DNA from 3 places in the Rhizobium changzhiense genome. Region 3 is predicted to be linked to each of the others. Evidence: riboswitches for the same ligand, from Rfam matches in the RefSeq annotation. Region 3 holds a riboswitch; each other region holds the start of a gene.
What was found. Region 3 has a riboswitch for cobalamin ahead of bluB (5,6-dimethylbenzimidazole synthase). Riboswitches for the same ligand answer to the same signal wherever they lie in the genome.
Positions count from the first base shown of each region.

Region 1: it holds a riboswitch for cobalamin, as region 3 does, so the genes downstream of both, cobU (bifunctional adenosylcobinamide kinase/adenosylcobinamide-phosphate guanylyltransferase) here and bluB (5,6-dimethylbenzimidazole synthase) in region 3, are expected to answer to the same signal.
Region 2: it holds a riboswitch for cobalamin, as region 3 does, so the genes downstream of both, G9X68_RS14605 (ABC transporter substrate-binding protein) here and bluB (5,6-dimethylbenzimidazole synthase) in region 3, are expected to answer to the same signal.

Region 1 is NZ_JABFCQ010000002.1:863,761-867,031, forward strand. Features, by position in the region: gene cobW (cobalamin biosynthesis protein CobW) at 1-1,024, opposite strand, end outside; gene cobU (bifunctional adenosylcobinamide kinase/adenosylcobinamide-phosphate guanylyltransferase) at 1,029-1,538, opposite strand; cobalamin riboswitch at 1,916-2,312, opposite strand; gene G9X68_RS13620 (chloride channel protein) at 2,572-3,271, shown strand, end outside.
Region 2 is NZ_JABFCQ010000002.1:1,064,573-1,067,843, forward strand. Features, by position in the region: gene G9X68_RS14600 (FecCD family ABC transporter permease) at 1-156, opposite strand, end outside; gene G9X68_RS14605 (ABC transporter substrate-binding protein) at 162-1,178, opposite strand; cobalamin riboswitch at 1,357-1,612, opposite strand; gene G9X68_RS14610 (TetR/AcrR family transcriptional regulator) at 1,757-2,392, shown strand; gene G9X68_RS14615 (hypothetical protein) at 2,389-2,937, shown strand; gene G9X68_RS14620 (tetratricopeptide repeat protein) at 3,029-3,271, shown strand, end outside.
Region 3 is NZ_JABFCQ010000002.1:707,888-711,158, reverse strand. Features, by position in the region: gene G9X68_RS12850 (methyl-accepting chemotaxis protein) at 1-748, opposite strand, end outside; cobalamin riboswitch at 1,115-1,302, shown strand; gene bluB (5,6-dimethylbenzimidazole synthase) at 1,345-2,031, shown strand; gene G9X68_RS12840 (SDR family NAD(P)-dependent oxidoreductase) at 2,183-2,929, shown strand; gene G9X68_RS12835 (DUF2865 domain-containing protein) at 3,046-3,271, opposite strand, start outside.

The DNA of each region.
Region 1 (3,271 bases), 160 kb from region 3:
TCGCTGCCCGCACCGCGTCCTGATCCATCTCATGCAGGCCGATGACGACGAGGCGCGTGGCGCGTCTTTCACCAGGTGCCCAGGCGCGGTCGAAATAGTGGTCGATGCGGCTGCCGACGGCCTGGATCTGCAGGCGCATCGGCTTGCCTGACACATCGACAAAGCCCTTGAGGCGCAGCACGTCATGCGCAGCGATGATCGTCTTCAGCGACTCGATAAAGCCGGCGGGATCGGCAACCGGGCCGAGATCGACGACGAAGCTGTCGAATTCATCATGGTCGTGCGGCGCACCGTCTTCATGCTCCAGCTCGTGATGCGACTTGCGATTGGCGACATCGTCCTCCGTGCCGATGCCGAGGCCGAGCAGGATGCCGGCCGACACCTCGCCATTCCTCGCTTCGATCATCACGGGTTTGCGCGCCGTGCGGGAGGCGACCTCGTTGCGCACCCTGATAAGGCCGGCAGCGTCGATCAAGTCTGTCTTGTTGAGCACGATGAGATCGGCGCAGGTGAGCTGATCCTCGAACAGTTCCTCGATCGGGCTTTCGTGATCGAGCGATTCATCTTCGGCACGGCGCGCGTCGACGGCATCATGATCGTCGGCAAAGCGGCCAGCGGCAACAGCCGCGCTGTCGACCACCGTGATGACGCCGTCGACGGTCACCTGGGTGCGAATGTCGGGCCAGTTGAAGGCGGCGACCAGCGGCTGCGGCAGGGCGAGACCGGAAGTCTCGATGACGATATGGTCGGGCCGCTGTTCGCGCTCGAGCAGCTTCGTCATCGTCGGAATGAAGTCGTCGGCGACGGTGCAGCAGATGCAGCCGTTGGTGAGTTCGATGATGTCGTCCTCGGTGCAATTCTCCGCACCGCAGCCCTTCAGCACGTCGCCGTCGACGCCAAGATCGCCGAACTCGTTGATAATCAGCGCAATCTTCTTGCCGCCGGCATTGGTGAGCAGGTTGCGGATCATCGTCGTCTTGCCGGCACCGAGGAAGCCGGTGATCACGGTTGCGGGAATCTTCATTAACTTAACCCTTCATTTTCAGCGGCAGGCCTGCCGCGATGAAATAGACCTCAGTGGCTTTCGCCGCGATCGATTGGTGCAGCCGGCCGGCATGATCGCGAAAATCCCGCGCCATGCGATTATCCGGCACGATGCCGAGACCGACCTCGTTGGAAACGAAAACGAGCCGCGCCTTCGCGGCGGACAGGAAATCGGCAAGCGCGGCAAATTCCGCCGCCATGTCGCGCTCCTCGATCATCAGATTGGTGACCCAGAGCGTCAGGCAATCGATCAGCACGATGCGCCCTTCGCCGTCGATGGCAGTGAGCTTGCCGACGAGATCGATCGGCTCTTCATGCGTTGTCCAGGACGGACCCCGATCGGCCTTGTGCTGGACGATGCGCGCCTGCATCTCCTCGTCCCAGGCGCGGCCGGTCGCGAGATAGTGGCGGTCGAGGCCGGTTGCCGTGACGAGGGATTCGGCGAAACGGGATTTGCCGGAGCGGGCGCCGCCGAGGATGAAGGTGGCGGCCATACTCAAACGCCCCTCAGGGAGAGGGCGTAGCCGTGGCCTGTTCCGAATGCACCTTTCTCGGCTAATGAGGGTGTGACACCCCCCTCTGTCCTGCCGGACATCTCCCCCACAGGGGGGGAGATTGAATCGCCGAGAGCTTTTCTCCAAACAATTGATGTAGGACGACGGTCGTGCTGCTTGCCGATCTCCCTCCTTGTGGGGGAGATGTCCGGCAGGACAGAGGGGGGTACCCAGCATTCGACAAAAGCGGCCGAAAACATTCCTCTTGCAGCGCTGCTTGGAGGCGTGGCGTGCGCCGCACCAGGCCGCGCCGAATTCAATCGTTCAGCCAAGACAACCTCCGTGCTGGCAACGGGCATAGTGCCCAGGTGTGGGCTTCTCGCCCGGCACGCATGGCAGGTCTCCTGGCTCGCGGTTATCGGCCGCGATCGGGGCAGACCGGAAACCGGTCGCCCTGATCGCGCCAGCGGATCATCCTCGCCTTCCCGGCTGCATCAGTGAAAAGGTGGACGATTCGTAGACTTGAGAGGCGTCCGACCCCGGTTGATCACCATGCATATCCAGTGGCTTTTCCGGCATGTCGCCCATCCCGCCCGCTTGCATGATTGCAAGCCGCCGGCCGGAAGGGCCTGATGCCGGATGGAAGACCCTGACCGCTCTACAGTCGCGGGGTCGGCTGTGATGAAGGCGCCCGGCTTGGGTCCGCCCCGTCACATTCCCTCTTCATCCGGAAGGGCGCTACACCGATCCGGAACCATCCGTTATGTCAGGATGGTCAGTCGACCATCCGTTATCGGGATGGTTAGGCAAGCGCAGGGATGAAGTCAACCGGCCTTGGCGGCCGCCCGATGGCTGGCCCTGCGGCGTGACCACCCAAACACGACTTACCCTACCTAAAATATCGTCATTTATCAGAGACTTACGTCACCGAAATTTATTCAAACCGCCGGCTTTTCGCCGCAATTGCATCGCAAGCGGACTGCGCGACCATCTCTGCCCTTGACCGGGCCTCTCCCCGCCTAGTTGTCTAGCCATGCTTATGAAATTGGATCGGCGCCGTTTTCGTGCGCTGCGTGTATTCTTCGATCCGGGACGCCTGCGGGCTCTGACCCGGCGCAGCGAGGTCGGCCTGTCGCTGGCGGGCGCCGTCGTCGGCGTCATCTCGGGTCTCGCCGTCACCGGCATGAGCTACGTCTCCAACGAGCTGCATCAGCTGGTCTTCGGCATCGCCGACAGCGAAAGGTTGAGCTCGTCCGAGATCGACAACAAGCTGCTGCTGCTCACCGCCCCCGTCATCGGCGGCGCCCTGCTCGGCCTGCTGCTTTTCGTGCTGGCGAAACGGCGCAAGAAGCCGATGGTCGACCCAATTGAGGCCAATGCGCTGCATGGCGGCCGCCTGTCCCTGACCGACAGCATCATCGTTGCCGTGCAAAACCTGATCTCCAACGGTTTCGGCGCCTCGGTCGGCCTGGAGGCCGGCTATACCCAGCTTGCCGCCGGACTCGCTTCCAAATTCGGTCTGAAGCTGCAGCTTCGCCGCTCGGACCTGCGCACCCTCGTCGGCTGCGGCGCGGCGGGCGCCATCGCCGCCGCCTTCAACGCGCCGTTGACCGGCGCCTTCTATGCTTTCGAGCTGATCATCGGCACCTATACGATCGTCTCGCTGACCCCGGTCGTCGTCTCTGCCCTTGTCTCCACCCTGATCGCAAGGCTGCTCGCCGGCAGCGATTTCA
Region 2 (3,271 bases), 360 kb from region 3:
TCCGAACAGCCGGTTCGAAACCGCCTCCGCCGTGGTCGCAAGCGGGATCGCGATCTCGCCGATGGAAACGGCAAGACTGATCATCATCACGAGCAGGAGAAGTGCCGCAATGGTGAGCGCGCCAAGCGCCCACCATCCCTGTTGCCTGAGCGACATTGCCTTCACTGCGCCAGGCCGAAGGACTTGATGCCGTTCGCCAATGTCTCGATACCGTCGATCGTGCGGATCGTCGGGTTCATCGACAGCGCGTCCATCATCACGAAGTGTTTGTTTTTGACCGCGTCCAGTTCCTTGGTCACAGGATCGTTTTCGAGGAAATCGACCTTGACCTTGGGATCGTCAGCGGCGTAACGGCGGCGGTCCATGGTTGCGAGCACGATCACGGCAGGGTTCGCCTGGGCGATGGTTTCCCAACCGACCAGCGGCCATTCCTCTTCCGTGGTGACGACGTTCTTCGCACCGATCGTCTTCAGGATATAGGCAGGCGCGCTGTTCTTGCCGGCAATGAAGGCGTCGCCGTTGACCTCCTTGCTGGAGAACCAGAAGACGACGGGCAGGATCTTGCCCGAGGCGCCCGATATCGAAGCGACGGCATCCGCCTCGCGCTCCTTCAGCTCGGAAATCAGCGCATCGCCGCGCTCCTTCACGTCGAACACCTCCGAGAGCTCGGCGATCTCTCGGTAGATCAGCTCCATCGTGAACAGTTCCCGACGCACGCCGTCGCCGCCATCGGTGTTGACCTTGGCGACGCAATCGGCCGGCGCGAGATAGGTATTGATCCCGAGATCCTTGAACTGCTCCCGCTTGCCGACGGACCCCTGGGCGCCGACATGCCATTCGAACTCGGCCGTCACCAGGTCCGGCTCCTGCCCGACGACGGATTCGAAGCTCGGATCATTGTCGGCGAGACGTTTGATCTTGCTGTTGGCCTCGGCATATTGCGGCAGGATAGGTCCGACCCAGACGGCCGTACCAATGATCTTGTCGGCAAGGCCGAGCGAGAAGAGTACTTCGGTCATGCCCTGGCCGATTGAAACGATCCTGGCGGGCGCCTTCTGGAATGTCACCTGCTGGCCGCAATTGGTGATGGTCAACGGATATCGGGTCGCGGCAAGGCTGGGTGCCGCAAGGCCGGCGAGCCCGAAGGCGAATGTTATGGTGGCGAGAATCTGGCGCATGGAAAACCTCGATGAAGGGAAAAATCACGGCTGTTCCGCGCATGTGCGCGGACCGAAAGCACGCTTAGGCGTGCACTAGCCGCAGGAGGCCCAATCGAGACGGATGCATGCCCGAATTCGGCGAAGGTTCAGCAGGTCAATCATATCTCTTCCTTGTCCGGGCATCCCCGCCCGGTTGATTGGATCGTGATTGACGGCAGGTCTCCTGGCTTGCGGATATCCGTCGTTTCATCCTCCTTCCCGCGATATCTCGCAGTGGCAGGGCCATGAGCCCTTCAGAGATGGCCAGTCGCTGGCCACTCCTGAGATGATCGACAATCCGCTTACAGTTGCGGGGGCAGCCACGGTCTCGGTCCCTGCTGGGTCGTCCTCACCGTGTTCCCTATTAATCCCCTTGGAGTCATCTTCAGGGAACCGTCGCGCCCAATTACGTCGCCTGCCCACCCGGCGTCAATAACTATTCCCCGCCCATTGTGCCGCCTCACCGATAAATAGGCTTCAGTCGCCTTCACCGCGCAAACCGCCGGTTGCCAAAAGACGCTTGACAGTAATGCTGCCATTATGGCATTAATACTGCCATGAATAAAGTGACACCGCCTCGCCCCACGGCCCGCGAAGAGTTGGCGACCATCACGCAGGACCGCATCATGGAAGGTCTTGCCGCCCTGTTGCGCGCCGGTAGCGACGAGGTCACCTTCGATCTTGTCGCCCGCCAGTCCGGCGTGCCGCAGCGCACGCTCTATCGCTATTTCGCCAACAAGGAGACGCTGCTCGGCGCGTTCTGGCACTGGGTCAATGCGCTGATCTCCGTGCCGGCGCTGCCGGCTTCGCCTGAGCAAGTGGTGGCGCATATTCCCGAGCTCTTTTCTGCCTTCGACCGCGACGAGCCGCTGGTGAGAGCCATGCTGCACAATCCCCATGGCCGCGCGGTGCGGCTCGCCCATGCCAAAGCGCGGCGCGAGAAGTTTTCGATCGCGCTGCGCGATGTCACCGGGACGATTCCCTCAGAAGATGCCCAGCATCTGCTCGCCGCTGTGACAGCCCTCTGCTCGGCTTCGGGATGGGAGAGCATGAAAGATAACTGGAGCCTGTCGGGCGCTGAAGCCGCGAAGGCCGCGCAATGGGCCGTGCAGGCCCTGATCGATGATGCCCGCCGGCTTTCCCGCGGACCCGAGGGCCGCCAGCCGGCAACAATGGAAGGAGACGCGCGATGATTCATCACATGTCGTTCGGCGCGCGCGATCCCGGTCGCGTCGCCCGCGTGCTGGCGGAACTTATGGAGGCGACCGCGCTGCGGCCGCCGACCCCGCCCTTTCCATATAGTGCCTGGCTCGTCGTATCAGGCGATACGCAAGGCTCCTTCCTCGAGATCCTGCCCGCCACCGCAGTCTTCGATCCGGACGCGCCGCTCGGTATCCGCCAGCGCCCCGCCACCTTCGAGCCGGTGACCGCCCATGTACTGGTCAGCGCGGCAGTGGATGCCGCCGCGATCGAGGCTGTCGCCATCGGCGAAGGTTGGCGCGCCGAGCAGGTGGAAACCGGCCTCTTCCGGATCGTCAAGCTCTGGGTCGAAGGCAACATCCTGGTCGAATTCCTGGCAAAGGGTGACGCCGATCGTTACATCGAAGCCTTCGGCCCCTTGGGTCTCCCCTCGCTCGACGGCAAATTGCGCGACCTCGAGGCAAAGCTTGGCGATGCCCTCGCGCAGAAGCTGCCGCCTGGCGTGCTGGAAAAAGCGCTGGGGCATCCGCGGGCGTAGTCGTTGCCGGATCTGCGTCACGACGGATTGCGGAAGGCTGGCGCCCGACATAGCTTTGGCGCCACCGATTTCAACGAGGTTTGATGTAGCAATGAGCAATCCGGATAGCGCCGATCTCGCCGCCGCAAGGATAGACGCAATTCGCCAAGCAGCCGAGAAAGGCGATGCGCAAGCACAATTTGAATTGGGCCACATGACCGCACGCGGTGAAGGTGTCACCCGCGATAAAGCAGAAGGCGCAAGATGGATCGGGAAAGCGGCCGAACAAGGTCATGTCGACGCGCAATTCCTCGTGGCGGGCCTGTATCTCATGGGGGACGGAGTTGCGCAAAGC
Region 3 (3,271 bases):
TCGCAATCGCCTCGTGGCGGAAAACTTCCAAGGCACGCGCCAGAAAGCCGATCTCGTCGCCATTTTCCTTGTAGGTGACGGGAGAAGCCAGATCGCCTTTCTGCAAGGCGCTGATCCGTTCGCTGATGATCCGGATCGGCCGGCCAACGAGGCTGCGCATGGCAAGAAGGAAGGCGATGACGGCCAAGGCGGTGATCACGAACTGCGTGAGCAGCGAAACGAGAACCTTCTGCTTGACTTCGGAAGCGATTTTTTCGACGGACCAGTTGGTGACGATATAACCGGTGATCTTGCCTGACTTGTCCAGCGGGAGCGGCGCGGTAATCGTCACCACGCCGGCAGATAACCCGCCGTCATCGATGGTCGTCTTTTCCGGCTTCGCACTCAGGCCTTTCGCCAGATCCGCCGGTGCGGGCAGACCGTTGATGCCGTCCCGTGTCCAGGTGTCGACGGCGGCAGGCTCCGCGTTGAATGCGGCGAATTGCACAAGATCGAGCGAGGGGTCGTCGCGATAGAGCGAATAAGCCTCGCGAACGGCGTTCGCCTTCCCCCATTTCACGCCGCCGGCGGCTAGCGAGGCAAACTGCTCCGCATCCTTGGACCAGTTGGCCTTGGCGCCATCGATCAATGCCCGGGTTTCGTACATCCACGTATAGGTGGCGAAAGCGGAAATGCCGCAGAGGTTGACGGCAACGATAATCGCCGCCAGCTTGGCTGTCAGAGGCATCGTTTTCAAAAATTGGAACATTCCGCGGCGGCCTAGAATTGCGGCTCAGTCGGACATGTTCCCGACCGGCGTCTCAATACGGGCATCGACGCTGACGGTCACATCACGAGCGCTCATGCCCATGTCCTGATAGCGACCCAAAACGCGCAAAACGCAGTGTGTATTTGATATGTGAATAAATCATAAAGTAGAAGGGATGTCGGAGCACACGCGTGTTATTTCGCTATCACGCCCATTGGAGATCTGCCTCGCCCCGCTGGGGAGAAGAGGTAGGTCGCGCGTCCGTGTTCCCTACGCCTCGGCCGAAGAAAAGAGACAGATGGCACCGCTTGGCGCGCGGCTAGAATCAACCATCTGGTTCGCGGCTTGCCGCCGCGCCGGTTTGCTGAAATAGATGCGCCGTCAGGTGCCCGCCGGTAAGGCGGGAGAATCGGGAATCCGGTGCAAGGCCGGAACGTGCCCAACGCTGTAAGGCCTACGTTTGCCGCTTCATCTCGCCACTGGCTTCTCGCCGGGAAGGCTGCGGCAGACGGATGACGCCGAGTCAGAAGACCGGCCTGACTAGATAGACCGATCCGCGCGGACGGCGGAGCGGTTGCGTTGTTGGGGATTTGACGATGCGACCCTTTGATGAGGATGCCCTTTCGGCGGCGTCCGGTTTTTCCTTGGCCGAACGCGAGGCCGTCTATCATGCGATCATGACGCGGCGCGACGTTCGCAGCCAGTTCCTGCCCGATCCCTTGCCGGATGACCTTGTGCGGCGGCTGCTGACGGCAGCCCATCATGCACCCTCCGTCGGCTTCATGCAGCCGTGGAATTTCATTCTGGTGAAAAGTGCCGCTGTCCGGACGCGCGTCCGGGATGCCTTCGCGAGCGCCAACGACGAGGCGGCGCTGATGTTTGCCGGCGAGCGGCGGCAGGCCTACCGCGCCCTCAAGCTTGAAGGTATCGTCGAGGCGCCGCTCGGCATATGCGTGACCTGCGATCCCACCCGCAGCGGCAGCGTCGTGCTGGGGCGCACGCACAATTCCAGGATGGATAGCTATTCCACAGTCTGCGCCATCCAGAATCTCTGGCTTGCGGCGCGGGCGGAAGGGGTCGGCATCGGCTGGGTCAGCATTTTTCGCGACGGCGACCTGAGAACAATTCTCGGCATACCCGAGCATATCGAGGTGGTCGCCTGGCTCTGTGCCGGTTTCGTCGATCGCCTCTATGACGAGCCGGAACTCTCCGTCAAAGGCTGGCGGCAGCGGCTGCCGCTCGATGAACTCGTCTTCTACGATGGATGGGGACTGAACACCTAAAGCGCGTCGCGATCTTTCGATGCCGGTATCGCCGACGCCGTGCGAGGCCGAGTGATATCTTTATTCCTGACCTTCATATCGATACGCTGAAAGCGAAATCCCGGAACTAGATATTCGGCTATCTGCGGCTCAATCGGAGGATAACGGCCCAATGAACATGATCGACTTGAAGGAGCGGATCATCGTGATCACAGGCGGTGCGCGCGGCATCGGCTATGCTATCGCAGAGCGCGTCATCCAGTCTGGTGGCAAGGTGGCCATCTGGGACCTGAACGAAAACCTGGCGAAGGACAGCGCTTCCGCTCTCGGATCCGGTACGGTCGCTTTCGGCGTCAACGTCGCAGATCCCGTATCAGTGAAAAACGCGGCGGCGACGACCGAAGAGATTTTTGGCCGTATCGACGGGCTCGTCAATTCCGCCGGGATTACCGGTCCGGTAAAGCCCGCGATCGAATACGATGTCAGCGAGTGGAAAGACGTCATCGATGTCTGCCTCACGGGAACCTTCAATTGTTGCCGGCACGTCGTTCCAGTCATGTTAAAGCGCGACTACGGGCGGATCGTGAACATCTCCTCGGTTGCGGGCAAGGAAGGAAATCCGAACATCGCCGCCTACAGCGCAGCGAAAGCTGGTGTGCTGGGCTTCACCAAGTCTCTTGGCAAGGAACTCGCAAAGACGGGAATCGCCGTGAACGCGGTAACGCCGACCACCGCAAAGACACCTATATTGGACGGGCTGACACCCGAGTTTATCGAATATATGCGCGTCCGCATTCCGCGCGATCGTTTCGTTGAACTTGGTGAGATCGCTTCGATGGTCGTCTGGCTGCTCTCCGAAGAGAATTCCTTCACGACCGCATCGACGTTCGACCTGAGCGGCGGTCGTACGACCTACTGACCATGCTCAAGCGACCCGCATTCACATCCCGCCGAATGTTCACGTGACATCGCCGCATCTCATGCACCCTGGCACAACGTCGCTATGGTTCCGCCGCCGCTGTTCCAGCTGTTCAATCACTGCTGCTGTTGCGGCTGCGGGCCCGGCGTTGCCGGGTTGGCGAGGTCGATCGAGCCTTGATCGCCGGCCAGAAACTGCGGACCGACCTGACGGACGCGGTTCTGCGTCGGATCATAGGGGCGCTCGGGAACAGATGGTTGCGGCGCGGCGGCTGCGGCATCCTTCGCCGGAGGGGTGGTGCGGATGGTGGTGATCGAGCCCTGCTGCGGCGGTTCGCTCATC